DNA from 2 places in the Sporosarcina sp. QA0331 genome. Region 2 is predicted to be linked to the other one. Evidence: a T-box and tRNA genes for the amino acid it is inferred to sense, from the RefSeq annotation. Region 2 holds a T-box; the other holds one or more tRNA genes.
The links. A T-box is a leader RNA that pairs with one kind of tRNA and senses whether it is charged. The one in region 2 lies ahead of metG (methionine--tRNA ligase), so its partner is inferred to be a tRNA-Met.
Positions count from the first base shown of each region.

Region 1: it encodes a tRNA-Met, which carries the amino acid that the T-box ahead of metG (methionine--tRNA ligase) is inferred to sense. The anticodon was not compared.

Region 1 is NZ_CM147850.1:4,096,017-4,114,572, forward strand. It holds gene AC0L13_RS20800 (sigma-70 family RNA polymerase sigma factor) at 1-143, shown strand, start outside; gene AC0L13_RS20805 (hypothetical protein) at 136-1,320, shown strand; gene AC0L13_RS20810 (hypothetical protein) at 1,361-1,627, shown strand; gene AC0L13_RS20815 (hypothetical protein) at 1,701-2,393, opposite strand; gene AC0L13_RS20820 (ABC transporter ATP-binding protein) at 2,386-3,210, opposite strand; gene AC0L13_RS20825 (ABC transporter substrate-binding protein) at 3,391-4,374, shown strand; gene AC0L13_RS20830 (iron ABC transporter permease) at 4,413-6,338, shown strand; gene AC0L13_RS20835 (putative polysaccharide biosynthesis protein) at 6,544-8,136, shown strand; gene yabN (bifunctional methyltransferase/pyrophosphohydrolase YabN) at 8,141-9,598, shown strand; gene AC0L13_RS20845 (RNA-binding S4 domain-containing protein) at 9,595-9,885, shown strand; gene yabP (sporulation protein YabP) at 9,971-10,267, shown strand; gene yabQ (spore cortex biosynthesis protein YabQ) at 10,264-10,731, shown strand; gene AC0L13_RS20860 (FtsB family cell division protein) at 10,787-11,203, shown strand; gene AC0L13_RS20865 (S1 domain-containing RNA-binding protein) at 11,329-11,748, shown strand; gene AC0L13_RS20870 (DinB family protein) at 12,065-12,508, shown strand; tRNA gene AC0L13_RS20875 (tRNA-Met) at 12,834-12,907, opposite strand; gene AC0L13_RS20880 (SpoIIE family protein phosphatase) at 13,103-15,514, shown strand; gene tilS (tRNA lysidine(34) synthetase TilS) at 15,557-16,942, shown strand; gene hpt (hypoxanthine phosphoribosyltransferase) at 16,971-17,513, shown strand; gene ftsH (ATP-dependent zinc metalloprotease FtsH) at 17,736-18,556, shown strand, end outside.
Region 2 is NZ_CM147850.1:166,412-178,416, reverse strand. It holds gene metE (5-methyltetrahydropteroyltriglutamate--homocysteine S-methyltransferase) at 1-2,000, shown strand, start outside; gene AC0L13_RS00945 (hypothetical protein) at 2,094-2,273, shown strand; T-box leader at 2,327-2,586, shown strand; gene metG (methionine--tRNA ligase) at 2,640-4,277, shown strand; gene AC0L13_RS00935 (hypothetical protein) at 4,348-5,037, opposite strand; gene AC0L13_RS00930 (sigma-70 family RNA polymerase sigma factor) at 4,994-5,551, opposite strand; gene AC0L13_RS00925 (hypothetical protein) at 6,058-6,915, shown strand; gene AC0L13_RS00920 (hypothetical protein) at 6,908-7,468, shown strand; gene AC0L13_RS00915 (lysostaphin resistance A-like protein) at 7,499-8,389, shown strand; gene AC0L13_RS00910 (DMT family transporter) at 8,557-9,435, opposite strand; gene AC0L13_RS00905 (SRPBCC family protein) at 9,507-9,920, opposite strand; gene AC0L13_RS00900 (hypothetical protein) at 9,938-10,939, opposite strand; gene AC0L13_RS00895 (YhgE/Pip domain-containing protein) at 11,048-12,005, opposite strand, start outside.

The DNA of each region.
Region 1 (18,556 bases), 220 kb from region 2:
ATTTTGACGAAATGACGATCGCTGCGATTGCAAGTCTTTTGGCCATTCCAGAAAGTACAGTCAAAACCCGCTTGCGACGCGGTAGAGAATTGTTAAAAAATCAGCTGATAGGAATTGAATGGGAGGTACTGTTAAATGGATAAATTCATTCCTACTGAAGTGAAGGATGTAACGGAAAGTAAAAAAAGGGTTATGCGAAACGTTGAAAATGAGATCCAAAACAGATCAAAAAGACCAAAACATAATTGGAGATATGCAGTAATTGCCGCAGTAGTAACAATGAGCGCAATGCTTTTTGTATTAACCGAAGTATTGACTGAAAATGAACCATCTGTAGCCGACCAACCGTCTCCAGCGGAAGTAGACATAGATTTATCAAAACCTAAATTCTCCGAAGAACAAGAGGTATTTTATCTCGAAGGAATAACGTTAGGTGATTCCCAATCAAAAGTAATCGAAGTCTTTGGTGAGAATTTTACAATCGTGCAAAAGGATGACAGTGAAGAGGACGGCAGTGAGGCAGACGTTGTAATGAATTATAGGGGACAGGCGAAGTTCTTTTTTATTGAAGATGAATTAGATTCAATCACATTCATGAATGTAGATGAAGATTACTTTGACAAATTATTTAATGACTATGGTGGATTTAAATTTGTATTTCATTGGTATCTTGATAATGATAATCGTTTATTCTACTCCAAGGAGACTTCTCAACTACTGCATGCATCAACGATGTCTATGGATGGGAATCTATACTTATCCCTATTTCGTGCTGGACCGGATCACTGGGAACAAAAAGCAGAGTATCTATATAGGACGCAACAGAATCTTAAAAATCAACACCCTTCTCCAACCAACACGGAAGTGGATTTCGCTAAACCCACATTCTCTGAAAAAGAAGGTTACTTATATCTACTTGGCGTGACGATAGGTGATTCACCATCAAACGTAATTGAACGATTAGGTGATAATTTTATAATCGAGCAGGCTGATGTAAGTGAATCTGATTTCTACCTAGATTATGGAGAGGTTGCAAGTTTCGGTTTTTATAACGATAAAGTAAATTCAATTATATTGAGAAAAGTAGATAAAAGTTATGCTGATGAATTATTTAATGATTATGATGGAGTTAAATTTGCTTCTTCATCGCATGAAGATGATAGCGATCGTTTTATCTACTCCGAGGAGACGTATCAAGTAATAAAAGCAACAACACAAACTCCTAACAACGACCTTTATTTGTATATAGGTTATCCTGGTCCTGAATTCTGGGAACATCCAGAGATGAAAGATATTCCGAATCCTTGGGAACAGCAATAAATCGTGAACTAGCTTCTAACAATAAGTAAGGGGGGCATTGTTGCCAAAGTTTGAGATTCTGAAGTCGTATAGACAAAAAAAGCTGTTAGTCATCTTCCTACTTCTGTTGCTTGCGGTCGACAGTTTATTTTATCGAAACACAATAGTTCAAGATGAGCTCAGTAAAAAGGCGACGGGTGAGGTACTTCCTCTTATTGATACAGGTATAGCCCTAAGGAATATCACGGAGGATTACAGCGATTTTATTGCGCTTGTAGAACAGGAAGTAGAAGATTCCTTCGACCTATATCTCAGTGCAATCAGTTAGTTTAATCAATCTATACACATAGAGGATAAAAAACAGCCTTCACGTACCTGAAAAATCGGTGTGGTAGGCTGTTTTATGTTCTATTTAACGGGCAATATGGACATTTATCAGTATCGGGCAGTTCCTTCATTAAGCAGCAAGTCGTTCGTTTGTAGTTTCCCATTGCTTCAAGCGGTTCTTCATTCTGCAAATACTGTTTAAAGGGTGAGCGCCTCATATGCGGCTTCCAGATTTCATCTTCCACTAGAAAATCGAGGTCGCTTTGTGCAGTGTGGCAGTCTTCGTTGAGAAGCATGGAATACATCCAGAGCACATAGCCCCAAACATTCTCCCACAGGATCAGCTTGGAAACATGTGCGCGCTTGCTCATATATTCGACGACAGGATGCCCGTATTGTACAAGAATGTAATGGAGCGCTTCGTGCCGGTCAAGGACGTCTTCGAAAGAATCTGTCAGAATGGTAAACTGGATCGTCCCGTTTTCGATATATAAAGAGACATCCTCCAATTTGCCGGTAAAAAGCAAATTGAACTTGCTGAGCATATGGAACAGTCCCGTCAGGAAGAAACCGTGTCTCCTCATATAAACGGAAGCCGCCACGGCATCTGTAGGAGCACCAGTTAATGCACGAATTTCCGAAAACAATGCAGCGGTCACTGTTTCCGACAAGATCGCTTTGGCGTTTGTAAATGTATCGGGATGCCTGGTCAGAAAGACACCGAAACGTTCCAATGATGCAATTTGCTCGTCGTTCGGCTTAGGCACCTGTATTGCTCCTTACTTGCTGCACGACACAGCGTCCACGGCCGAAAGGAACACAATGCGGCGTTCCGAAAAGGGGATCCGTCGATACTTGGCATTCCATGCTGAACACTGCGCGGACGAGATCGCAAGTAATAATATCTTCTGGTCTTCCTTGTGCGTATACCCCTCCGTCTTTAATGGCGACAATATTATGGGCATAGCGAGAAGCCAAATTCAGATCATGGAGCACCATGACGATCGTGCGGCCTTTTTGCTCATTCAACTCAAACAAAAGGTCTAAAATTTCGATTTGGTGCGTCATGTCAAGATATGTCGTAGGCTCATCCAACAGAATGACGTCCGTGTCTTGCGCAAGTGTCATGGCAATCCACGCACGCTGGCGCTGGCCGCCAGATAATGTATCGATTGCCTGGTCGCGCAAATCGCTTATTTTTGTCGCTTCCATCGCAGCCTCGACCTTTTTCGTATCTTCCTCCGTCCAACGGGAAAGCCACGATTGATGAGGGTAGCGGCCTTGTTTAACAAGGTCATGAACAGTCAATCCTTCAGGTGATACGGGACCTTGTGGGAGGATGCCCATTTTCTTAGCAACATTGCGGGAAGACATCGAGTGGATGTCTTTCCCTTCTAGCAAGACGGAGCCGTCCGAAGGCTTCAACAAACGAGCGATCGAACGAAGCAATGTGGATTTCCCACAACCGTTGCTTCCGACGAATACCGTAATTTCACCACGAGGGATCGTTAAATTCAAATTCTCAAAAAGAAGGTGATCTTCATAGCCGATCGACAGGTTTTTCGTATTTATCGTAGGGTGCATAATAGAATGCCTCCGTTTCATTTGTAATCCAAAAGAAAGCCGACTCTTATTACTAAGTAGCATACCATATTCTCGTACAATTGAGAATGATAATCATTAATCTATGAAATCACTTTACAAATACCTAACCGACAGATTACACTACTAAATGATAATGATTATCAGTGTGGAGGAGAATATATGAATAAATACATGAAGACCGTACTTTTGTTAGTACTTAGTGCAGTTCTGTTAGTTGGCTGCTCTTCGAAGAAGAATGAAGATAAAGGGCCTGTCAATGAAACTGGGGAAAGTGTAACGATCACTGGTTCGAACGGTGAAGTGACGCTTGATAAGCCTGCTAAGAAAGTCGTCGTGCTTGAATGGACGTATGCGGAAGACCTACTAGCGCTTGGCATACAGCCTGCGGGTATGGCGGACATCCAGGAATATCATAATTGGGTGAACATCGACGCGGAATTGAGTGATGATGTCGTTGATGTCGGTGGAAGGCAAGAGCCGAATTTGGAAGCGATCGCTGCAATTGAGCCGGATTTGATCATCGGTGTCAGTTTCCGTCATGATGCCATGCTGGCAGATTTGGAGAAAATCGCTCCGACAGTCATCTTCAATCCATATCCGGAAGACGAGTCCATTGATTTGTACAAAGAAATGACGACGACCTTCAATGAAATCGCGAAGGCCGTAGACAAGACGGATGAAGCTGAAAAAGTGTTGGCGCACTTAGATGAGAAATACGAAGAAGCAAAAGCTGAAATCGAGAAAGCTGGCCTGAAGACAAAGGATGTCATCTTGACGCTCGCTTACACGGGTCCACAAGCTCCTGAAATTCGAGTTTTCACCCCGAACTCCATGGCTTCCCAAATCCTTGAGAAGATCGGTTTGAAAAACGTTCATGTGCCGGATCAATTTGAAGTATTTGGCTCAAGCACTTTCAATGTCGAAGGTTTGACGAAATACGAGGATGCAAACTATTTGTACACGGTGCAGGAAGAAGACAATGTATACGAAAAGCAATTGAAAGATAACGCTGTTTGGAAAAACTTGAATTTCGTAAAAGAAGACCGTCTATTTAACCTCGGTGAGGATACATGGTTGTATGGAGGTCCGCTGTCCGCTGAAACATTGTTGAATCAAATCGTAGATACGATGGTAAATAAATAATGGCGGGAAAGGCTTCAGGGAAAAGATCGTTGTTCGTTATGATCATCGGTCTTTTCCTGTTGGTCGTTTTATCCTTCATCCATTTAACACAAGGCCAAGCTGATTACACAGTTTCCCAGCTTTTGAAGGAAGTTTGGGTGGAGGGGCGCATTCAGGATATCGTGCTTTCCCTCCGGCTTCCGCGTTTGGCAATCGGCATTTTAGCGGGTGGTGCGCTCGCTGTGGCAGGTGCCATCTTACAGACATTGACGAATAACCCGTTGGCATCTGCAAGCACACTAGGCATCAATGCCGGCGCGTATTTCTTTGTCGTCGTTTCGATGATTTTCTTTCCATCGTTGCTCGGCGACTTTCCGTTTCTCGTTGCGCTTGCGGGCGCTGTGCTTTCGTCCGTACTCGTCGTCGTTCTGGCAGGGAAGCAAATGGAACCTGTCCGCGTTGCCTTAACAGGGATGATTATCTCCTTGCTATTTTCTTCTATGACAGGCTCATTGCAGCTTCTGTTCGAGAATCAGACGAACGGTCTCTTTTTATGGGGATCAGGTACGCTCGTGCAGTTGAATTGGAGCGGCGTCACATTTGCGGGCCCGATGATTCTCATTTTGTTCATCGCCGCGTTAGGGATTGCGAAGCCGATGGATATTTTATCGTTAGGCGAGGATGTTGCTTCTTCGCTTGGCCAAAATGTTCGATTCGTTAAATTGATGGCGTGGGCAGCTGCGATTTTGCTTGCAGCAACGACGGTCAGTGTCGTCGGTCCGATCGGGTTCATCGGTTTGATGGCTCCGCATATTGTTCGGATGTTAGGCGTCCGCGGCCATTTGCAAATCTTTCTTCAGTCATTCCTATGGGGTGCTGTCATGATGATCGGGGCGGACGTGCTCGGCCGGCTGATACAGCCTGGACAGGAGGTGCCTGTCGGTGCGATGACAGCATTGGCTGGCGGACCTTGGCTGCTTTATTTAGCTTGGAAGACGGCGAAGTCGCATACGAAAGGTGATCGCCAAATGGGCGGCACGTTGAAGCCGGTTAGACTGCCGGTCGTCATTTCGATCGTTGCGGTTTTGATCGTTGCTGTCTTTGCATTGGCATTTTCCTATAACGGGATGGCCTGGTCGCTTGATTGGATGAAACCGGTCGTCTGGAATTTCCGTGTGCCGCGTGTACTCACAGCTTTCATTATCGGGGTGCTGCTTGCGCTTGCGGGTGTTTTATTGCAAGGGGTCTTGCGAAATCCGTTAGCAGATGCAAGTGTGTTGGGCGTCACTTCTATGGGTGGAGCAGGGGCAATGCTGCTATTGGTTGCAATACCGGCAATCCCTGTTCAGTATATGCCGCTTGGCGCGGTAGTAGGAGCCGCCGTTGCTCTTGGCATCATTATGGTGACAGCGTGGAAAAACAACTTTCAGCCGATGCTCGTCGCTTTGATGGGTATCGCGATTTCTGCATTTGGATCCGCCGCAACGCAAGTATTTGTCGTGAAGGCGAAGTTGGCGGTTGCAGCGGCGCTTGTCTGGCTATCGGGAAGTACGTACGGAAAAGGCTGGGAGGATGTGCAGCTCTCGTTATTGTTTTTCGTTCTGCTTATTGGTCCGGCCGTCTATTTAACACGCAGCTTGGATGCGTTGACATTCGGGGATGATGTGGCAGCGGGTCTCGGCTTGTCTGTCAAATCGACGCGTGTCTGGGCGCTTGTCGTTGGGGTGACGATCAGTGCAGCAGGGGTCGCGATTGTCGGGACAGTCGGCTTTGTCGGCCTTGTCGCGCCTCATATCGCCCGTAGATTAGTAGGTTTCCGTCATTTGCCGCTGCTCATTGTTTCGGGCTTGCTGGGCGGTTTGCTCTTAGTGACGGCGGATTTTGTTGGACGCATATTGATTGCGCCGAAAGACATCCCGAGCGGTCTCGTCGTCGCATTGATTGGAACGCCGTATTTATTGTATTTATTAAGGAAAATGAAATGACACAGCTACACGCTCATTTACATCGGAGCGTGTGGCTGTTTTTTGGATGGAGAATTCTTCGAGGAAGAATGGAGCCTTGCCGGGGATAAATGGACCTTGATCGTGAAAGAATGAGCCCTTGTCCAATCGCCTTGCAATTCTGCGGAACGGATTTTGTCGAAAATGCTATACTAGAAACAAAGTAAACATCGAAAGAGGCGCAGTTATGTCCAAGACGGATTGGAATATGAAAACATTCATGAAAGGTGCGTCGATTTTGACGATATCGGCCATCATCGTCAAATTGCTGGCGGCCGTATACCGGATTCCGTTCCAAAACCTTGTCGGAGATAAAGGGTTTTTCATTTACCAGCAAGTGTATCCGTTCATCGGCATTTTCATCGTATGGACATCGTACGGCTTTGCAGTGGCTGTTTCGAAGCTGCTCGCGGGCAGCACAAGCGATGGCGAGGCGAAAGCGATCAAGCGGGTTGCCTTTCTCTATTTGGCCGGATTGTCTGTATCGTTTTTTATCATTCTCATGACGTTTGCTCCGTTTTTCGCACATTCCATGGGAGATCCGGAACTTGTTTCACTCCTGCGTGCAGGCGCTTATATCGTGCTTGTGATGCCAATGCTTGCGGTATTGAAAGGTTCATTCCAATCGGAAGGGCAGATGACGCCTGTTGCCGTTTCGAATGTCGGTGAGCAATTATTCCGTGTGGCGGTCATCCTTATAGGCACATGGCTCGCTGTAAGGGCAGGCGCTTCCCTTTACACAGCCGGTGAAGTGGCGATGTGGGGTGCGGTCGTTGGTGAGACGGCAGGAGTCGTGATTCTTGCGCTCTATTACAGGAACGCCTTTAAAGGACCGCTTTTGAAAGTCGATACATGGCGGGTCGTGAAGGAATTAACGTTCGTCAGTGTAAGCGTCAGTGCGAGCTCACTAATCCTACTTTTATTCCAGCTGGCGGATTCGTTTACCGTTTACAATATTCTACTTGCGGAAGGGTTCACGTCTGATGTTGCCATGGAACTGAAAGGTGTGTATGACCGTGGGCAGCCGCTCGTCCAAATGGGAATTTTGATTGCTTCCACATTGGCTCTTGCAATCGTCCCACTCATTGCGCATCATGCGGCAAAAAAGGAAGGGCGCGGCGCAGAACCGTTCATTCAGCTCACGTTCCGGACGGCTGTTTTATTTGGATGGGCGGCTGCGATCGGTCTTGCGTTCGTGTTGCCGTATGTGAATGAAATGCTGTTTGAGACGCGGGATGGCTCTGCCGCATTGATCATATTTGCATTTCAGATCTTTTGGCTGTCGCTCATCTTGCCGTTAACCGCAATATTGCAAGGGGCCGGCAAAGTGAAAATCCCGACGTTGCTGCTTCTCGGCGGCCTCGCCGTCAAAATAATTTCGAATCAATTACTAGTGCCGGTTTTAGATGTAACAGGCGCTGCGATTGCGGGCAATGTTGGTTTTGCGGCGATTGCGTTTGGACTGTTGCTTTATTTCAAATCGGTGTGGTCGATTAGGCTAGCTCCTTCCCGTTTTTACGGTTGGGTCTTCCTTGCGACGGTAGCGATGGCGGCAGTCATTTTCCCATGGATGCTTGCTGCGGACCAAATTTTATTCGACAACGTATCGTCACGAATTGGAGCGACCTTAACTGCATTAACAGCTGTCGCATTAGGGGCGGGCGTTTTCCTAGTCGTCGTCATGAAATCACGTATAATGGCGGAGAAGGAATGGTATTTGCTGCCGTTCGGAAAAAGGTTGGCCCGAGTACAATTACGTCTTACTAAAAATAGAAGGTGAATGGATGAATACAATTACGATTATCGGCCTTGGTGCCGGAGATCTTGACCAGCTATCTCTAGGTACGTACCGAAAGCTCAAGGAAGCGGAGTTCGTCGTTGCGAGGACGGATCAGCATCCAGCTATTGTGGAATTAAGGGCGGAAGGCTTGGCAATTGAGAGCTTTGATGATATTTATATTGAAAACGATTCATTTGAGCTAGTGTATGAGGAAATTGTTGAGAAAGTAGTCTTGATGGCAAAAGAGAAGGCAGTCACGTATGTCGTGCCAGGGCATCCGCTTGTGGCGGAACGTACGGTGCAATTATTGATTGAAAAAGAGCGGGAAGGGATTGTACGGCTTGAAATCGCGGGCGGCAACAGCTTCCTTGATCCGATTTTTGCAGCGCTTAGGATCGATCCGATCGAGGGGTTCCAGCTGCTAGATGGCACGGATATGAAACGTGATGATGTGATGATGACGCAGCACGTATTGATCGGCCAAGTGTATGATTCGTTTATCGCTTCTGAAGTAAAGCTTTCGCTTATGGAGAAGTATGCGTACGACCATCCGGTGACGATTGTGACAGCGGCAGGCTCTTCATTGGAAATGCTTCGGACTGTACCATTATTCGAGTTAGACCGTGAGACGGAAATCGATAATTTGACGACCGTTTACGTGCCTCCGGTTATGGAGCGTGAAGAGCGACTGAAGGAATGGTCGACATTCCGGGAAATTATCGCTGCATTGCGTGCCCCTGACGGCTGCCCGTGGGACCGCGAGCAAACTCATGAATCGCTGAAACGGTATTTGATCGAGGAAGCGCATGAGTTGCTCGAAGCGATCGACCAGGAGGACGATGAAGGCATCATCGAGGAATTGGGAGATGTGCTGCTGCAAGTATTCTTGCATGCGCAAATCGGCGAGGACGACGGTTATTTTGCAATGGAAGACGTCTTGCAAGCAGTCGGAGATAAGATGATCCGCCGCCATCCGCATGTGTTCGGTGATCGGGACGTAGAAAATTCGGATGAGGTTTTGAAAAATTGGCAGGAAATCAAAAAAACTGAGAAGCCGCAAGTCGAGTCGCTCTTAGATGGACAAGCGCGTCATAGCTCGTCGTTGCTTACTTCGTTTAATTACCAAAAGGAAGCGGCAAAAGTCGGGTTCGATTGGCCGGACATAACAGGCGCTTTCGATAAATTCGAGGAAGAATGGCAGGAATTCAAAGATGAAGTGGCGAATGGAACGAAGCAGAGCCAGACAGATGAGCTAGGCGACGTCCTATTTACATTAGTCAACTTGTCGAGGTTCTTGAAACTGTCACCAGAGGAAGCGATGGCGCATGCAAACGAGAAATTCAAACGGCGCTTTTCGTTCGTCGAGCAAAGTGTAATAGATGGGAGAGGTGAATTCTCCGCTTATACACTCGACGAATTGGACTCGTTCTGGCAGGAAGCGAAAGGGAGGGAAAAGAAATGAGATTAGATAAATTTTTAAAAGTATCACGTCTGATCAAACGGCGGACATTGGCGAAACAAGTGGCCGACCAAGGTCGGATTACGATTAACGGCAAAGTGTCGAAAGCCTCGTCGGTCGTAAAACCGGGCGATGAACTTGCTATCCGATTTGGCCAAAAAATTGTTACGGCAAAGGTCGAGATGCTGAAGGAATCGACGAAGAAAGAAGATGCGGCTTCGATGTTTACGATCTTGAAAGAAGAGAAGCTGGACAAGGTGGAACCTGAGTTTATTGATGATGAAGATTGAGAGCATGACAGGAATTTTTCCTGTCATGTTTTTTTATGCGCCCGCATAAGATGGCAGTGAACGTACAAGCAAAGGGAGGAATAGTATGCAAATCCAGACGGATAACCCAACATACGCAATCCCATCGGGCGATCATGTCGTCACGATGAGGAACCGAAAAAGAATGGATCTTACATCTGTAAAAACGATCGACCGGTTCGACCAAGAGGAGTTCATCGTCCGGACATCACAAGGAGTACTAGTAATTCGTGGGGAGGAGCTGCGTATCGTCCATTTGGATGTAGATAAAGGGCTTCTTACTTTAGAAGGCACGATTAGCACGATGCAATATGACGAAGAAGATGCAAGTTCGCGTGGTTTCCTCCATAAATTATTTGGATGAGCCTCTCCGTCCAGTTTCTTAGTCTTCTTGCAATGATTGGGACAGGCATCGGGGCCGGGGTTTTCATGGACTTGATCGGAACGGGCGTAGATGCGACCGGCAAGAGATCGATCATCCGGAAGTACTCGGTCCCTTTGGAAGTAATCGGATGGATTCTGATCGGATGCGCATCGTTCTACGTTCTTTTCATTGTCCGGGATGGGGCTTGGAGGATGTACGATCCGGTCGCACAAATTTGCGGCTTGCTTCTCTACGCATCGGTTTTCCATCGGCCTTTCAGGTTTCTTGGAAGAATCCTGAATATGTTGATCATTAAACCGATATGGTTCATCATCAGTTTCGTGGCAAAAATTATTAGCCAAGTGTTCAAGCTGCTTGTCAAAATTGTGCGAACTCTCCTTTCTCCATTTATCTATCTTTATAATAAAGTCTCTGAATCTCTCTTTAAATCCGATGAGAAATGATGTATAATTACTAGACTTATCGGATTTCGTAAAGTGATGAGAGGGAGTGCAGGACATGGAGCAAAGGAAAAGGAAATCATCCACGACCGTTGCATCGATTGAAACTGAATATATCCGCTCGTTGCGTAAAAAAGAAATTTGGAGAAACAAGCAGAAAAAGCGGCTCCAACGAAAAATGTTCCTCTATGCATTGATCGCCATCGTAGTGCTCGGCGGATTGACGAATATGTATATTCAGCAACAGCAGACGCTGCAGGAAAAGGAACAGCAAAAAGTTGAAACGCTCGCCAAGTTGGAAGAAGTGAAGGAAGAACAAGATCTTCTGAAAAAACAGCTTGTGAAATTAGACGATGATGACTATATTGCCAAGCTTGCACGGAAAGAATATTTCTTATCAGATAAAAATGAAATCATCTTTACAGTTCCTGAAAACAAGAAGAAAAAAGGCGAAAAAGATGACGGAAAAGAGTAGTCTTATTGACACTCTTTTTTTGTTGGCTATAATGAAAGTAAGGATCTTGCACTTGCAGGACTCGCCATATGGTAAAAAGGCTTCTGAAAAGGGCCGTTTAAATCTTAAGGAGGAGCATTTTTTTTATGTCAATTGAAGTAGGCAGCAAGTTACAGGGGAAAGTTACAGGGATCACAAACTTCGGTGCGTTCGTCGAACTGCCGAACGGTTCAACTGGTCTGGTCCATATTAGTGAAGTAGCGGACAATTATGTTAAGGATATCAATGACCACCTAAAAGTAGGCGATATGGTTGAAGTGAAAGTGATGAATGTCGGCACTGACGGAAAAATCGGGTTATCGATTAGAAAAGCGAAACCGGAAGCTGAACGTCCTCAACGCCCTCAACGTCCTCGTCACAGCGGTGGCCGTCCTAGCCATAATGACCGTCCAGAGAATTTTGAGCAAAAGATGGCGAAATTCATGAAAGACAGTGAAGAACGCCTTTCAACTTTGAAAAGAGCAACAGAATCTAAACGCGGTGGCCGTGGCGCAAGAAGAGGGTAACTTGCTGGCTGTTTCAATTAGTGGAAATGTGAATCTGTTATAAGCGATCTGGCATCTATTTAAGATGCCAGATCGTTTTTTTGTGGACGGAATGCAATAGTGCGATAAAGTACGCATAAATTGATTTATAAACGCATAAATCTCGTAAAATGCGCATAAGTTGCTCCAGTTGCGCATAAATGTTGGTAAACGCGCATAACTCCATTGAAAGGCTCATAACTGAATTTATTCACGCATAAAAACTTCTACAAATTTCACAAGGATTTCAATCTACAGCTGCCGAATAATGCATAATGAAAAAGGGGGCTGAATTGGAATGAACGAAATTATGAGCAATCTACGAAAGTATTTGGAATGGGCGGATTCATTGCACTCATTGACTGAACAACAGGCGAATACGCCTTATCAGGAAGGGAAATGGTCGCCGAAAGAGATTCTTATGCATATGGCGGAATGGGACAGGTTCACTTTGGAGAATCGGCTTCAGCGAATGAAAGAATCAGAGAAGCTTGAGAATGTGGAGTGGGGGCCATTTAATGACAGGGCTGCAAAACTTTCAAAAGAATACTCCTTTGACGAAGTGATCGCATTGGCGAAACAGCATCGTCAACAAATTGTAGAATGGCTTGAAGGTTTGGATGAAGTGGAATGGACGAAGCCGTTCAACATCGGGGAACACGTTCTGACATTAAAGGAATATTTCTCGGATTTTGTTTGGCATGATTCGCATCATAAGGAACAAATCGAGTCGATTCGATAAGTTTGGAAGTACGTTATTGAGTTATGCGTGATTGGTAGAGTTTATGCGCGTCTGCGAGGATTTATGAGTGATTGCAGGAGTTTATGCGTTTTTGGATGAAGTTATGCGTAGTTTTTTCGTTTTATGCGTAAATCCAGTGATTTATGCGCTTCTACTATAAAAAAAGCGTCCAGTCATGAGACTGGACGCTTTTTTGAGTTATTGTCTAGCTCCGGCGGTCAGATGCTCGGGGTCATAAGAAAACCCGGCTAAGTGGCAAAAAGCGCCACACGCCGGATTTTCTTATGCCTGTCGCATCTAAGCAGGCCGCCTACGCATTTCATTATAGCGGCGGAGGGGGTCGAACCCACGACCTTACGGGTATGAACCGTACGCTCTAGCCAGCTGAGCTACGCCGCCATGTTGTTCAATTGTTTCTGAACGACAATAATCATAATACATGGGTCGACGGTGTCTGTCAACCTTTCGTTGGAAAATAGAAAAAGACTTCGGAACGAGTCGAAAGTTTTTTTGTGCCGCTTGCCAGGAACAGACAAATTCTTTGGCTTGGCCTATGTATACTCAGGGACAAGTAGACATAGGGGGAATGTGGAGATGAAGATGATAGGCAATCTTGAAAGACCGGTGGGCCAGCAGATTCGTCAGGTGTTCGATACGGTGGGAAAGCGGAAGATGTATGTATTGATGGCAGTGTTCTTTTTACTGAGTACATTTTTCTTGTCGCAAGCTGTTCTGTTTGACGCCGCAGTTCCTTTTTTCTTGCCAATTTGGGCGTTAGCGCAGATCCGCTTTAGGAATCATCTCATTTATGTATTTATCGGGGGAATTGCAGGAGGGGCTTTCCTAGGGGTGGGACAAGCAGTGATCCATCTTATGCAATTGCTGTTGTTCAATGTAGTGAGCAAGCATCCTTTTATGCGGAAGTCCATTCCATTAACAGTTGCAGGGACGATTATTGTAATTCAGTTTCTTTGGCAGTTTGTTATGAATAGTGGACATACGCCGGTCGACGTGCAGTTGACGATTGGCTTCGAAGCAGTGTTGGCGCTGTTCATGACGTTTTTCCTGTTCGTCGCTTTCCCTCACCGGGAGCGCATCTTTTTCGGCCAGTGGTCGCCGGAACGCCTTGGGGCGGTATGCATTGTAGGGATTATGGCGACGACGGGAATGGGCAATCTTATGGTCGGCCCCATATCGATTTCAGGGTTACTTTTGCATCTAACCATTTTGCTCGCGGCACTTGCCGGCGGTCTTCCTTTTTCCACATCGATTGCAATGATGATTGCGGCGATTGCTGGAATTGCGGAATTATCATTTACCGGCATGATGGCTGTGTATGGAATGACCGGTTTTTTTGCGGGTGCTTTACGCCGGCTCGGGAAATTGGGCATTGCAACAGGCGGCTTTGCAGTATCCGTTTTCTTCCTGTTATATGATTTTACATTGCCGCTTGATAATTCCCATTTCTTTACGATTGGATTAGCTACACTTTTATTTTTCTTCATTCCGACAAAAAAAGTGGAGCCGCTTAGTCGAATGATTACACCTAGCGGTCAGCAGGATATTTCAGTGAAGCGGCAACAATGGCTGACCGATCGTCTAGATGAGCAATTATCCGATTTTCAGCAGTTTGCCGAATTTATGTCCAATCTTGTTAATGATCGTTTCTCTTCGGATGACGGACATGCTGCACAGAACATCCCGTCGATCTGTCAGTCCTGTTTTAGATATTCGAAATGCTGGGAGGGAAATGAGGAAGGGATGGCTCGTCTGCTTTATGAGTGGGAAGGGACCTATTCCGCGACTAAGAAAGCGGCACGCCACCGCGTCGAAGAGAGGATTAAATATAAATGCGTCCGCTCTGCGGGTTTGATCACCGAACTGGAGGAATCGGCTTCCAACCATCTTCTAATGGGGCAGCTTCAGCATGGGCGGAAAATGTTAGCGTTGCAATTGAGGGATATGAGCAATCATTTAGAGAAAATCATGAATGATATTAAGGGCGATTTGTCAGTTAACCATCTTGCAGAGGAGGAATTGGGGAAGCATTTGCAGTCACAGGAAATCGAATATTATCAGATTGATATTTTATCCGAAGAGAAGGGAGCTTATCGAATTGTCATTTCAATCCCCGAAAGGCGTTCGGATTTCGAAACAGATACAACAGTGGCAGAACGTCTCATCTTGCCGCTTTTAGAGGAAGTCTATCGTGAACCGTTTAAAGTGGAGAAGACTGTCGTGCTGCAAGATCCTTTCCCGCATATTCAAATCGTGCTTTGCTCAGCTGTCCGTTTTTCTTTGGAATATGGAGTTATGGCGACTGCTGGCGGAGGGACATTCCATGCTGGAGATGCTTATGAAGTGTTCCCAATCCACGATGGTCTCACCGCTGTTCTACTGTCGGACGGCATGGGGCATGATATGAACGCATATCGGGAAAGCCGGAAAGTGATCCGCCTCATGCGAGAATGCTTGGACCGGAAAATGGATCCGGAAACGGCGATGCACACATTGCATTATATGATGTCGTTGAATGGGCTTGATGATATGTATGCGACGTTGGATTTGGCGTTGATCGACTTACAGGATGGACGGCTATGGTCTTGGAAAGCGGGGTCGATGAGTACGTATATTAAGCGTGGCCAAGATTTCCTCCGGCTTGACAGTAAATCGGTACCTGTCGGATTCCTTCCGTCATTTTCCGTGGAAGCGACAAATGAAGAGTTAAAATCAGGCGATATTATCGTCATGCTGACGGATGGCGTGTTCAATGGATCGGTTTCGATGGAAAAGCAGGAAGATGCGATCTATGGAATATTGGAAAAGTATGAGCATCTGGCTTGTGAGCCGCTAGCAGACCGCATTATGTCTGAAATGGAGAGGAGATTTGGCGTTGTAGCGGATGACAGAACAGTATTGGCAATGAAAGTAGAACATGTTTTACCGAAGTGGACGACAATAAAGCCTACAAATCGATTTATTTCCCGGGAAAAAGTTATGGGGTAGAATAGGGGGAGACAAAAGTTCAACATCATGGAGGGTCGGAATATGCAGGCGTTTGAAAGGAAAATCATTGATTTCATTCATAAAGAGAGTTTGCTGTCACCTGGCCGAAGAGTTCTTATTGCTTGCTCGGGAGGAGTAGATTCTGTTGCACTATTGCTTTTCATGGCTTTATTCCGCGAAAAATTGGGGATTGAAGTGGCTGCTGTCCATGTCGATCATATGCTTCGCGGGAAAGAGTCAGCAGATGACGGCAAGTTTGTGAAGGGAATTTGTGATAAGCTTGGGATTCCTTTTTTCGGAGGGAATGTGCCTGTACCCTCCATCTTGAATGAGGAAGGCGGAAATGTGCAGGACGTCTGCAGGGCTGGAAGATATGAATTTTTTAAAAATGTGATGATGGCGGAGTGCTATGATGTACTGGCAACCGCCCATCATGCCGAGGACCAGTTGGAGACAGTGCTAATGCAATTGTCCAAGGGAAGCGCCCCTCTCGGCATCCAGGTGAGCCGAAGAGTCGATGGAGGGAACGTTATTAGACCGTTTCTTCCTGCAATGAAGGAAGAGCTTCGAATGTATGTAGAGCAACATGGAGAGCAATTTAGGGAAGACCCAAGCAATGAAAGTGACGCCTATTTACGGAACCGGCTTCGCCATCGTGTAGCGCCGGCCATTTTGTCTGAAAATCCTTCTGCAGCACTGAATGTCGTTAAAATGACAACAAGCTTGCAGGAGGATGAAATGCTGTTGAACAGCTTGGCGAAAGAGCGTTTTGCATCCATTGTGACGTTCACCAAAGATGGACTTCCGACCTTTCCCTCCGATCTGTTCAAATCCATGCACACTGCTTTACAAAAGCGCTTCATTCCACTACTATTGAATTATCTTTACCATGGGGAAACCACGCAGGTAGAATATAACACGGCACTTTTGAATCAATTGCATCACCATCTTTCCACAAGTGCCGGAAACATGACGATTGACCTTCCAAAAGGATACCGATTTGTAAGAGAATACGGTACGGTTTCGATTGTGAAAAATGTGGAAGCTTCGGGAAATTCGATTCAAATGCTGCAAAAAGGTGAATGGATAAGTTGGGGAGATGTGCTGTTGTATTGGAACGATGTGGACGCCTGTGACGTGGAAGCTGCCGAATCGATGTATTTCGATTTTCCTGAATCCGAGTTGCCGCTTTATGTGAGGGGCAGAAAAGACGGGGATCGCATATTGCTTCCGGGTATGACACAACCGAAGCGTTTGTCCAGATTGTTCATTGACGAAAAAATCGGCGCCGAAAAACGGCGAAAACTGCCGATTGTCACAACTGCACACGATGAAATTTGCGCCATTCCTGGCGTACGATATGGCATCCAGTTCAAGAATCGGAAAACAGAACGGGAAAAGTACATATTCAAAATGAAAGTAAAGTAAAATTTTAACGGAAAAGAGAGGGAACTCGATGTTGCAAAACGATATTGAAGAAGTGCTCATCACAGAAGAACAGATCCAGGAGAAAATTGCGGAGCTTGGTGCTGTCCTGACAGCTGATTACCAAGATAAATTCCCGCTTGCGATCGGTGTCCTAAAAGGGGCATTGCCTTTCATGAGCGACTTGATCAAACGAATCGATGCGTATATCGAATTAGATTTCATGGATGTATCAAGCTATGGAAATGCGACAGTATCATCTGGAGAAGTGAAAATTGTCAAGGACTTGAATACAAGCGTTGAAGGCCGCGACGTATTGATCATTGAAGACATTATCGATAGCGGTAAGACATTGAATTATTTAGTTGATCTTTTCAAATACCGGAAAGCAAAATCCATTAAAATCGTAACGTTGCTTGACAAACCAACGGGTCGAAAAGTGGATTTAAAAGCAGACTATGTCGGATTCCTTGTGCCAGATGCATTTGTTGTCGGGTATGGGCTTGATTACGCAGAAAAATATAGGAACTTGCCTTATATCGGTGTATTGAAAAAGGAAATCTACTCTTTCTGAAAGCTTTTCAACAAACCTTTACAAGGGGCGATGGAAAGCTTTTTCCATATTCCGATCGAAGTTGGCATACTATCATCTACGATTGTGAAGCCCTAAACCTACACGGTTGAAAGATAATTCCGTTTTCTGAGCATGAAAGAAAGGCTTTTCCTTTGTAGGTTGAATCTGTTATATGATAAGATTTACAATAGTTTTCTGTTGAAAGAAATGAGGAGGCTTGGGATGAATCGTATACTTCGATACTTTCTACTATACGGATTGATCTTCCTTGCAATTATGGGGATTTTCAGTTCACTAAATAATCCAAACCCGAAAACGAAAGAGATTCGGTATGATCAATTTTATGAAGCATTGAAAAAAGGCGATGTTGAATCCATGTCGCTTCAGCCGGTTCGTAACGTTCTGACCGTTGAAGGTACGTTGAAGGGCTATGAAGAGGGAGAGAAATTCACGACGAATGTTTTGATGAACGATACTTCTGTTATGGAAGTGATTCAAAATATCGAAGCTACCGGTAAAACGAATAACCCTGAAATCCAAATTCTACCTGCACCAGAAACAAGTGCATGGGTAGCCTTCTTCACAGGATTAGTTCCTTTCATCATCATCATCATCCTATTCTTCTTCCTCTTGAATCAAGCACAAGGCGGCGGTGGCGGCCGAGTGATGAATTTCGGAAAAAGTAAGGCGAAGCTCCATTCTGATGACCGCAAAAAAGTCAGATTCACAGACGTTGCAGGAGCGGATGAAGAGAAAGCCGAGCTTGAAGAAGTTGTGGATTTCTTGAAAGATTCCCGTAAATTTGCTGAACTTGGAGCACGTATTCCGAAAGGGATCCTTTTGGTTGGACCTCCTGGTACAGGTAAGACGCTTTTGGCACGTGCGGTTGCCGGTGAAGCCGGTGTTCCGTTCTTCTCGATCTCCGGTTCGGATTTCGTTGAAATGTTTGTCGGGGTCGGTGCATCCCGTGTCCGCGACTTGTTTGAGAACGCGAAAAAGAATGCGCCGTGTATTATTTTTATCGATGAAATCGACGCAGTTGG
Region 2 (12,005 bases):
GAGGAAATGATGATGTCGTCGCGAGCGAAATGACAAAATGGTTCAATACAAATTATCACTATATCGTGCCAGAGTTTGAGAATCGTAAACTTTCATTAACTGAAAACAAGCCTCTCAACGCTTATCGGGAAGCTAAAGAACTGTTAGGGATTGAAGGCAAGCCTGTGCTGATCGGCCCTTACACTTTTTTGAAGCTGTCAAAAGGGTATTCGGACAATGATATACCTGCCTTCTTATTGCATCTTCTCCCCCTTTACGAACAAATTTTAAAGGAACTGTCTGCGGCAGGAGTCCAATGGGTACAATTCGATGAACCTATTTTATCCACAAGCATTCAACAAGATGAGATGAAGACGGTTCACGAGATTTATAAGCAGCTGAAGACCGCCGCACCTGAGCTGAAGTTCATGATTCAAACGTATTTCGATTCAATCGAATGGTATAAGGAAACAGTGGAATTGCCTGTTGACGGAATCGGCTTCGATTTTGTGCATGGTTTGCAGAAGAACGTAAGCAATCTAAAGACACTCGGATTTCCTGCCGACAAAGTATTAGGAGTTGGCATTATTGACGGACGAAATATTTGGAGAGCCAATCTTCGAGAGAAGATCGAATTGGTACATACTCTTTCTTCTGTCGTACTATCTGAAAGAATGTGGATCCAGCCTTCGTGCAGCCTGCAGCATGTCCCCGTTACGACACGTTCAGAGCAAGCATTGGAAGCTACCATTAAAAATGCATTATCTTTTGCGGATGAGAAATTGCTTGAAATCCGTACGATTACCGCTAACTTGAATGGAGATGAAGAAACTGCATTTGGCGAGATTGAAGACAGCGTTGCAGCTTGCGAGCGTCTATCAGTGCTTCCTGAAAGGAACCGAGAAGACGTCAAAGCGGCTGTCAGCAAAATTTCCAGCAAAGACAGTGAGCGGAACCTTCCTTTTAATAAACGTAAGGAAGCTCAGCAATCAGCCTTTTCGCTTCCACTTCTGCCGACGACTACGATTGGCAGTTTCCCGCAAACGCCGGAAATTAGAAGGACAAGAACCAAATGGCGCAAAGGGGAAATTACGAATGAGCAGTATGAGGCGTTTATAAAAGAGAACATTCAATCTTGGATAGATATTCAAGAAGAGATTGGCCTTGATGTATTCGTTCACGGTGAATTCGAACGGACGGACATGGTTGAGTATTTCGGAGAAAAATTGGATGGCTTCACATTTACCGAAAAAGCTTGGGTTGTATCATACGGCTCCCGTTGTGTGAAACCACCTGTCATTTACGGGGACGTCGCTTTCAATCAACCGATGACTGTCGAGGAATCAGTCTATGCCCAATCCCTCACTGACAAACCAGTGAAAGGCATGCTGACAGGTCCTGTGACGATCTTGAATTGGTCTTTCGTTCGGGATGATATTTCGTTGGAGGAAGTAGCAAACCAACTGGCACTCGCCCTTCGGAAAGAAGTTTCCGCATTGGAATCTGCCGGCATCCATATGATCCAGGTTGACGAACCAGCCTTGCGCGAAGGCTTACCGCTGAAGAAAGAAAGATGGAATGACTATTTGGATTGGGCCGTAAACGCATTCCGTATCACAACAGCAGCAGCGGAAGAAACAACGCAAATCCATACGCATATGTGCTATTGCGACTTTAACGATTTCATCAACTCTATTAGCGCCTTGGATGCCGACGTCATCTCTATTGAAACATCAAGAAGCCACGGCGAACTTGTCCAAGCATTCAATGAGTTTCATTACGACAAAGGAATCGGTTTAGGCGTGTATGACATACATAGCCCACGCGTTCCGTCGACCGATGAAATGGCATCCATTATCGATAAAGGGCTTGAAGTGCTATCTCCTGACCAATTTTGGGTAAATCCCGACTGCGGCTTAAAAACGAGGAAGCATGAAGAAACCATCGCCTCCTTGCGCAATATGGTTGCAGCTGCAGAGCAAAAACGGGAACAGCTTCAAGTGCTCCAGGCAGACCATTGATAAACACATTGCCCGATTCCATAAGAATAGCCTTACACGCATAATCACCAGTCAACTAACACATGCTTTTATTCATCGGGAGGTGAATTTAGCATGACAAAAGAAAAGAAAATCAAAAAAGGCAATACGTTGGATCGTGAGGAATTCGGATACGGATTCGATATTAGCCCTGATGATATGGGCGTCATCGGGAAGAATGACAATGTGAAAAATAAAAACAACAAAACTAATGAAGATAAGAACGACCAAAAGCGTCCGCCTACGAATTGGTAAACACTATTGATTTCTCTGAATCAAACGACTATAATCATTTCAACTACATCTTACTAAAGGCAATGAGAGGGAAAAGTAAAAAGAGGATGTCGCCTAGAGAGCTTCTGTCGGTGGAAATGAAGTGGACAAATCTTTTGAACATGATCCTTGAGCCGCGCACTGAACGTCTTCGGACTAGTAGGATGCGACGAGAGTTGGCGCTTGTTATCCACGTCAAAGTATAACGCTTTTTTGGCGCGTACTTTTGGAGGCATTCAGCGTGAGCTGCTTGCGAAGTAAGGTGGTACCACGGGTGATAGACCCCGTCCTTATCGGTTTTTATCGATAGGGGCGGGGTTTTTTATTTTATTCAGAGGAGGAAATTACATGAGTGTTTTTATCGGAGGGGCTTGGCCGTATGCGAATGGATCGCTGCATCTTGGGCATATCGCGGCGCTGTTGCCGGGAGATATTTTAGCGAGGTATTACCGGTTGATAGGTGAGAAGGTTCTTTACGCCTCGGGAAGTGATTGCAACGGGACTCCTATTTCGATCCGGGCGAATACAGATGGAGTGTCTGTAAAGGAAATTGCTGACCGTTACCATACGGAATTTATCGTCTGTTTTTCAAGATTGGGATTCTCGTATGACATTTACACGCGGACGGACGGAAGATTTCACCACCAAGTTGTCCGGAATGTATTTTTAACGTTATTGGATTGCGGTTTTATCTTCAAAAAAGAAGTGGAACAGACATATTGCGAATTTGACGAGCGTTTTCTTCCCGACCGATTCGTCGAGGGGATTTGTCCATATTGCGGAAGCAGAGCGCGTGGTGATCAATGCGACAATTGCGGTTCCATATTGGATCCGCTTGATTTGACGGAGCGCACATGCAAGCTTTGTGGAAATGAGCCGACTGTACGGAAAACGGAGCATTTTTATTTCAAATTAAGTGCTTTTCAAGAGGAACTTGATAAATATGTTGCGGATGCCAAAACGGAAGGAAGATGGCGTGAAAACGCGATTCACCAATCTCAGCGTTATTTACGGGAAGGCCTTCGTGACCGTGCCGCCTCAAGAGATTTGACGAACGGCGTCGGCATTCCTGTCAGAGGCTATGAGGATAAGAAAGTGTATGTGTGGATCGAGGCGGTGACGGGCTATTATTCCGCGAGCCAGGAGTGGGCCGCTTTGAACCGCACCAATTTTGAAGAGTTTTGGAATGAAGATACGGTCTCCTACTATGTGCACGGCAAAGACAATATCCCCTTCCATACGATCATTTGGCCAGCCATTCTTATGGGGATTGGCAAAGAGGACGCATTGCCGTCACATGTCATTTCCAATGAATATTTGACATTGGAGAAGCGCAAATTGTCGACGAGCCAAAATTGGGCAGTTTGGGTGCCGGATATTTTGGATCGCTATCACCCCGATTCGGTGCGGTATTTTTTGACTGCGAATGCTCCGGAAAATCGAGATGCTGATTTTTCATGGCGCGAGTTCATTTATAGCCATAACTCCGAACTTTTGGGCGCTTACGGGAATTTCGTGAACCGGACGTTGAAGTTTATCGAGAAATCGTATGACGGCGTTGTCCCAGATGCGGAGATTAATGGGGAAATTAAAAAGACCGTTGTGGATCTTTACAGAATTGTCGGCGAGCGCATCGAGACTGGACATTTTAAAGAAGCGATTGAAACGATATTCGATTTTATCCGACGAGCTAATAAATACTTTGACGATGAGAAGCCTTGGATTCAGGTCAATGAGGATGCAGCGGCATGTGAACGGACAATGGCGACATGCGTATATATCATCGCAAACTTAGCCCAGCTCCTCTCCCCTTTCCTACCGTTTTCGAGCGAGGAAGTGCAAACGATGCTTAAACTGCGAAAACCCGAATGGAAGGAAATCGAACTTGGAGAATTGGTATTGCCTCGTGTGAAACCGCTGTTTGAAAGGATTGATACAGGACAGATTGATGTGGAAGTAGAAAGGCTGGAAAAACAAGCTTTGTAAAACATGGCCGCCATGCACAGTCACAATTTGTGTTCGTTGGATTGTGTCTGTGCATGGTAGCTTAGCTTGTTTATTGGTCTAGCGGTCCAAACAGAATGATATCTTTAGAGAATTGTATACTGCTTATTGTGTTTTTATCATGAATATCAACAAAGCAGTTAAAGTGCCACTTTTTGTATAAAGAATCTCCGACTGAGAATCTGACTATACCATGACCCCGCTCTTCATTATAAACTTCATAATCGGGTCTTCCAAAAATCTTTATCATGTCTTCCTTCGTAATGTGAGGGATGTTACTAATACTAGTAAACTTTAATTCATCTTTAGTAAATTGCAAATAGATGTCTCCATACGTAAATACGGTATCAATTTCACTAAGTGTTTTAACAGTGTTAGGTTCACCTAATAATCCTTTAACTTCATCCAACGTCATACCGTAGGTTATAGAAGGAACGGGACTAAATATACCATTCTTTGCATCGATCAATAGTTGTTCATTTAATTCAAGCGGATAAAACTGTGAGCCAGAATCGCGGCCTATTAAATTTCCATCCTTGATTTGTATAGTCGATAGCAATAATACACAAAAGATTAATACTGAAAAGGTGGATGAAAGGATAAGTTTCGTATTAAAAAGGTTCTTCTTTTTTGCATCTAATTTATTTAAAACAACACTCCTATGTTCTTGACTAAACACCAAATCCTTAAAAACGGAGTTATTCATATCCTCTTTCAATTCCATCAATTGCTTTTCTAACATCCACATCACCTTTTTCTAATTTACTTTTTAACAGTTCTCTCGATTTAACAATTCTTGACTTTAATGTATTCTCATTAACGACCAACAGCGTAGAGATTTCCCTAATATTTAGTTCCTCAAAGTAATATAAAAAAAGTATTTCCCTGTATTTGATTGGTAGGTTCATAATGCTGTTTATCAGATGCTTTTTACCTTCGCTTAACATTACTAGTCGTTCAGGCGTATTTATTTCTTCGTCACGAGAAAATATACTAAGGTGACTAGTTACTATCGTGTATTTATGACTCCAACTTTTAAGATAGTCTTTGCACTTGTTGATCGCAATTCGATATAACCAAGTCTTCAATGTTGAGTCACCTTTAAAATCATCTAACTTCATGTAACAAGTAAGAAAAACTTCTTGTGTAATCTCCTCCGAAATCTGATTATTTTTAACATATGAATAGCAAAGTTTAAACACGCTTGTACCATATGTCTTCATAATTTCATCCAATGTCTCTTTTTTATAATCCAATTGTCACCCCCCCTTCAATGCTCTTCAATTATTAGACGACTCTAAGAAATTAATAGTTGAAAAATTCTAGTTAAATAACAGGATAACAAAAATTCACAAAACTTTTATGTGTTCCCATCATTTTATTTATTTTTCGGATGAGGGGATCATTCCGGCATCTGAGGGCGATTGGTAAGTGTATCGGCGATAAATTCAAGAGAGTCGGTGATAACCACGAGCAAGCCGGTGATAACCAGCTGCGAGTCGATGATAAACTTCTTTCAACATCATAAACAGATGGACGACTATAAAAAACTACATATTAATGCATAAAAAGGCTCCTAATTAATGGTTGAACGGTAATAAAGACGAGCTGAGTGGTGATAAACTCTTGATTCGGTGGTGACGGGGTGCGAATCGGTGGTAAACTTCCCTCCTCCACAATTTTAAATAAATTAACAGGTGCATTCCCACATCTGATTTGAGACAATAAACGGACAAAGGAAAAGGTTGGAAGGAGGATGACTGTGAAAGAACGTTATTTCTGGGCGGCACTCGGACTTATTGCAATCAGTTGGATTGCGAATTCATTATACGCACACTCGAAACAATTGGATGAGCCCATTTTTCTAGATCATTATATAGAAACGACGACGGATGAACATGACCATAACTATGTCACCTTCTACTACATAGCGAATAAAAACGATCACTCTTATATCAATTATATAAGATTAGGTGATGTCGAAGGCTTTCCGCAGCGTGACTTTTTCTATACGGATACCGCTGCTCCTTATGCAATTGACACGTATAATCATCAAGATTTAAGAAGCATAACAGTCAAATTACGGTCGTTCAGCGATAATACAGAGGAACAATCATTCAACGAAATGGAAGTGTTTTATTCAGACGGAAGATCATCAACCGCGTCCATCGGGGAAGTGATCATCCATCCAAAGAGGTACTATTGGAATGAAGACACTAGGGCGTTAGAGCAGCCATCTAGCGGAAGCAGTAATGACGGTTCGAGTTGGGATACATTCCGAGCAACCGAGCCATCGGCAATCGAGAAGATCGACTTCCCTTTCAATGAACCGATTGAAGACAGGTTCAGCTTCACGATCAGCGGTAAACAAACGGAGCAACCGCTGGATTCCCTCAAGCTTCCAATTCAATTAGAGAAGGATAAATCTGTGACATTCAGAGTCAATTTTAAAGAAAAAAGTTTTGTGAACCCTTTCGAATTCGCCATCCGTATATCTGGAACAACGGAGCAGGGAAAACCATTCACAAACTATGCTCACTACAATCTTTTCCCATATTTAACACAGGACGACGTGAATCGAATCATCGAGGAGAAGACAGGGAGGGATTCGGGTGAATAAAGCGTTGCGCTATATGTTCTGGGGTTACCTTTTCATCTTCTTCCGACTCCATGTCATGATTGACCTGTTCATGGACCCTATCGGTTATTATTTGATCTTCGCCGGATGTACTAGGCTTGTAGATGCTTTTCCTAGAGCAAAAAAGGCAATGATTGTCGGATTGATTGGCATGCTTGTGTCCGTGCCTTCTGTATTTGTGAACCTAACCGATACCACGCTGTCTATCGGGTGGTCTATCTATGGGACGCTTTTGTCAGTACTTAAACTAGTGATTGCCTATTATTTATTCAACGTATTGATAGATGTAGTTAAAATGGTTGGCAATCAATCGCTGCAAAATCGGACGAAAACAACTCTTAAATTTTATGTCTCTATTCACCTTTTCTCCTTGGCACTCCTATCGTTTTCAATGAATGTCGCAGGCGATGGATGGGTAGCTTTATCGTTAATTTCAGTAATTGGCGTTCTTATCATGGATGTTCTATTTTTACTTTTGATCGGAGCTATTCGACGCGTTTCACCTAAAGATCATCGAATCAGTTATTCTATTTAGCATATATTTGAGTAGAATGGAGGGAATTATTTGTTCAAAAACAATTCAAATCAAGTGCGCGCGGGCTGGCTGATCTTTTTGGCGTTCGCATCGATGTTCATCACACAGCAGATTTTTGCGCTGCCTGGAGGAGTTTTGCTCGCAATCGTCGATTTCCCGTTTCAAGACGGAAATTACGATATGGATATCATGGCTGCATTCGACAGACATCCATGGATTTTTCTATTAACCCAAGGTGGCGGGACAGTTGGCGGAATGCTTGCAACGGTATTGTTATGGCGTTTTGTCAATAAAGGAACGTTGAAAGAGTTGGGCTTCAGAGGATCGCTGAAAGATTTAGGTTTCGGCCTTTTGCTTGGAGCTGTGTCCATCGCTATCATTTTCTTTATTCTATTGGCTTCCGGTAATGTGATAATGCTTAATTCATTCACGAATCCCGAGTTTTCCGTGTATGCATTTTCCTTTCTTGTTTTATTCATTCTCGTCGGCTTTTTCGAAGAGATGTTTTTCAGAGGGTACGTTATGTCGACGATGGAGAAGCGCGGAAATCCGAAATGGCTCGTCTATGTCGTCTCTGCGGTCGTGTTCAGTTTGGCACACGGAACGAATCCGAATGTCAGTGTATTAGGATTGGTCAACATCGCATTAGTCGGTATCTTATTCGCCTATATGTTCGACGCGACGAAGAGCTTATGGCTGCCGATCGGCTATCATATTACATGGAATTACTTTCAAGGGAATGTTTTCGGATTTGCAGTGAGCGGAACTGCGCCGCATGGGATTTATAATGTGTCTGTGGAAGATGGGAATGCATGGCTGACAGGTGGAGCGTTCGGATTGGAAGGCGGCATACTGGCGTCGTTGTTAATTATTATAGGTTTTTTTGCGACAAGGCTGTATGTGAAGTTGAAGGCGGAGTAATGCTGTGACCGTCCGTTATGCGTGATTTTAGCGATTTATGCGCGATTATAGGAAATTATGCGTAGTTTTATTGATTTATGAGCGAATTTATCGTTTTATGCGCTTTTGCGGCGTTTTATGCGTAGTTGGAACGATTTATGCGTAATTAGAATGTGATGTAAGGCTGCCTATTGAATGGCAGCCTTTTCTTTTCGCCCGCTGAACGTTAACACGAGGATTCCGCCTAATAGTAGGGCGATTCCGCTCCATGAAACAAGATCCAGCCTTTCCCCTACGACGATTACGCTTAAAATAGCGGCGGTTAACGGTTCGGCCAAAGAAAGTGTCACGGCGGATGACGAAGGGATATGCCGTAGACCTGTTGAAAATAAGATATACGCCACGCTTGTTGCCGCAATGCCGAGATAAATCATTGTCGAGATGCCGGGAACGGTGAGCAACCCTTCCGTTTCAAAAATGAAAAGAAATGGCATGAGCATAATGGCGCTCACTGAGAAAATGACAGCGACTGAAGGAATCGCATCCGCTTTCTCCAATACTTCTTTGTTGAATAATGTATAAAAGGCAAATAGAAGTCCGGCGATTAAAGATAGCGAGATGCCGACCGGGTTGACGACGAGTCCCTCTTTATTCGAAAATAATAATATACATCCGACAATGGCAAGCGATGTTGCCGTCAACCATACTTTTGACGGGCGCTTTTTCAATAGTAGCCATTCAATGACACCTGAGAACATCGGCGCACTCCCGATTGCTACAACTGTTCCGATGGCAATTCCGGTCAACCGAATAGATGTAAAAAAGCAGTATTGGAAGATCGCCATCGCCAATGCTGAAAGAATTGTCGCTTTCCATGGCCAGTTCCGAAAATCGATTTTGCGAAGAAGAAGCATGATAACAAGTAATGTGAAGCCGCCTACTGCGAGTCTTGAGGCACCGACCGCCAATGGATGGACCGTTTGCGGCATGAAAGTTTGCGCAGTGCCGGTCGTCCCCCAGAGCACCGCCCCTAATAGGACAACTATGAATGCTAAGCGTTGTGACAAAGAAATCCCCTCCCCCAATATATTGAATATATCATGATATTGAAGGAGGGTGTATGAATTCTCGCAATTATTTAGTTGTTTGACTCAATCGTTTTTTTCAGCTTCGCCAATAGTCCATCCCAGCCTCCGGACATGCGCGGTCGAACGACATCATGCGATTCGCCGAACTCCGTTTGCTTGCCATCCTCCCAGCCGGCATGAATGAAGGTCAATTCAGTTTGGTCATCGATCCCCTTCAATTCAAAGTGAACTTGCCAATCCTTTCCCCAGTCGAATGACAGACGATTTGACGGTTGGACTTCAGTTACTTTACATAGTGATTCTCCCCATGGACCTGCTTGCAAAGTGAATTCCTTTCCTTCGACCGGTTCCATATCATTCGGCATGAACCAAGCGCCAATCCCATCAGCTGTTGAGACGTACGGCCATACTGTTTCGATAGGTGCATAGATAACGATGTTTTTTCTGATTTCTGTTGTAGACATTTGGTTCTCTCCTTATTTTAACGAATGAAATCAAGTCTTTGAAACTTCTCTCGAATCTCAGGATGAATCCGATTCTCCTCCTTCATTATTATATCTTCTGTTTCGATATCTTTGAATACATCATGAATTGATTGTAATTGATTCATTTGCTCAGCAGTCGGCGGCTTGTTAATTAGTTGGTTCAACATGTCAATCGTGCCATCTAAAGAAACATTCAGCTCCCGATTCAACTCCGCAGCCATCTCCAGCAATCGCTCAGCATTATAAGCACCTTCTAAGATCGGTTCAATGATTGCCCTTCTCTCCTCATTATCCTGAAGGCTATTCTCACTAGCTTCTAGAACCGGCAACATTTTAGTTGTAAATGCCATGTTCATTAATTTATATGCATCGTTGAAAAAGGCATAGGAGGCCGGCTCGTTATCCTGATCATTTGTATTTTCTTTCTTATAAAAAGTCTCTTTCTGATATCCATTTTCATTTTTATCGTATGTGAATTTCTGTACCTTACTATCAGAATGCGACCTCATAATCATCACAATTCCCGGTTTCCCATCAAATCTTGCCGTACTGAAATCAATCGAGCCTAGCTGAACAAAGTCATCAAAAAGCGGGTAGGTTTTCTCGCCGTCTTTTACTACTAACAACCAGGTTTGTCCATCGTCCCAAGTAAAGACCCCATTTTCCGTTTTTCCAGCATTCACATGTAATTCAATTACTTCCTCTTCGCCATCCCCATCCATGTCCAATGCGGTTGTCTTATATAAAGTTTGCGGATACTTTTCAATATCTTTTGCGATAATCATCGAATAATCATTATTTACTTGTTGATTCAAGTCTAGCTCGAGCGCCTTTTTTTCCTCCTCTAACGTATTTACAAGAGCATCTTTTTCTAATGAGATTTGCTCGATTTGCTTTTTCAGTTCATTAATTTCGTTAGTCTGATCTGCATTTGTCTGGTCCGTGCAGCCGCTTAGTATGCCGATCAAGCACACGCCTCCTAGCAAGAGTTTCCTCATTCCCAATCCCCCTGTGTTTATCAATACGACACTTCCACTATTGGTACGTTCTTAACGACTAATTCGTTTCAATAATCAAAAATCAACTCATGCAGTGAACGCCATCCCTCAATGAAACAGCCCCGATTCCCGTGATTTTCTTAATAATTGATGGGTTTTCCGGTTCACAATCTTTTTCAGGAAGATGCCTATTAATAAAAAGATGATTCCTGTAATGAGCAGAAATGTGACGTTCGTGATGACCCGTTGCCAAACAATGCCGCCGACTGCTTCTCTCATTAAATCGATCGCATACGTGAAAGGGAGACCGGGATTGATCCATTGAAAGAAACGTGGCAAGAGCGCAACTGGATACGTGCCGCCGGAACCGGCAATTTGCAGAACGAGCATGATGATTGCAAGCGCCTTTCCGACATCTCCGAATAAAGAGACGAGCGTGTAGACGAATATCATGAACACCGTACTGATGAAAAGACCGAAAACGATGAACCAGACTGGATCCTTTGCATGAACACCAAGGATTATCAGATCGCCGACTATAACGATAAGAGTTTGGAGCAGACCGATAGCAAGGAATGTAAAAAGGCGCCCTGCGTAAATATGTCTGCTGCTCATCCCATCCACATTTTCAACATCCGTAGCAAGAAGGGAGATGAGAAGAAGGCAGCCAACCCAGATGGCAAGCACGGTGTAAAATGGCGTCATGCCTGTTCCGTAATTTTCGATAGGGAATAATTTATTTTCATTTAACAATATCGGTTCCTCAAAAAAGCTGCGCTCCGCTTGCGGATCATTCCGAAGCAATTGGATAATTTCATTGATGTCCGTTTCACCTTGAATGGTACGAATTTTGTCAGCAAGATTTCCCACTCTATCCGCGATGTAAGGGTACTCGTTCAATGCTTTTTCCGACAGCTCGATTCCCTCAGTAATATGCTTAGAGGTACTTGCCAGAATTCGCTCCACCTCAGGGACAGTCGATTGTATTGACGTCAGTAACGATTTAGCCTGTTGCAGCGTTTTTTTGGCACGTACTGTTTCCGCGATGACGGTCGGTTCGATTGTA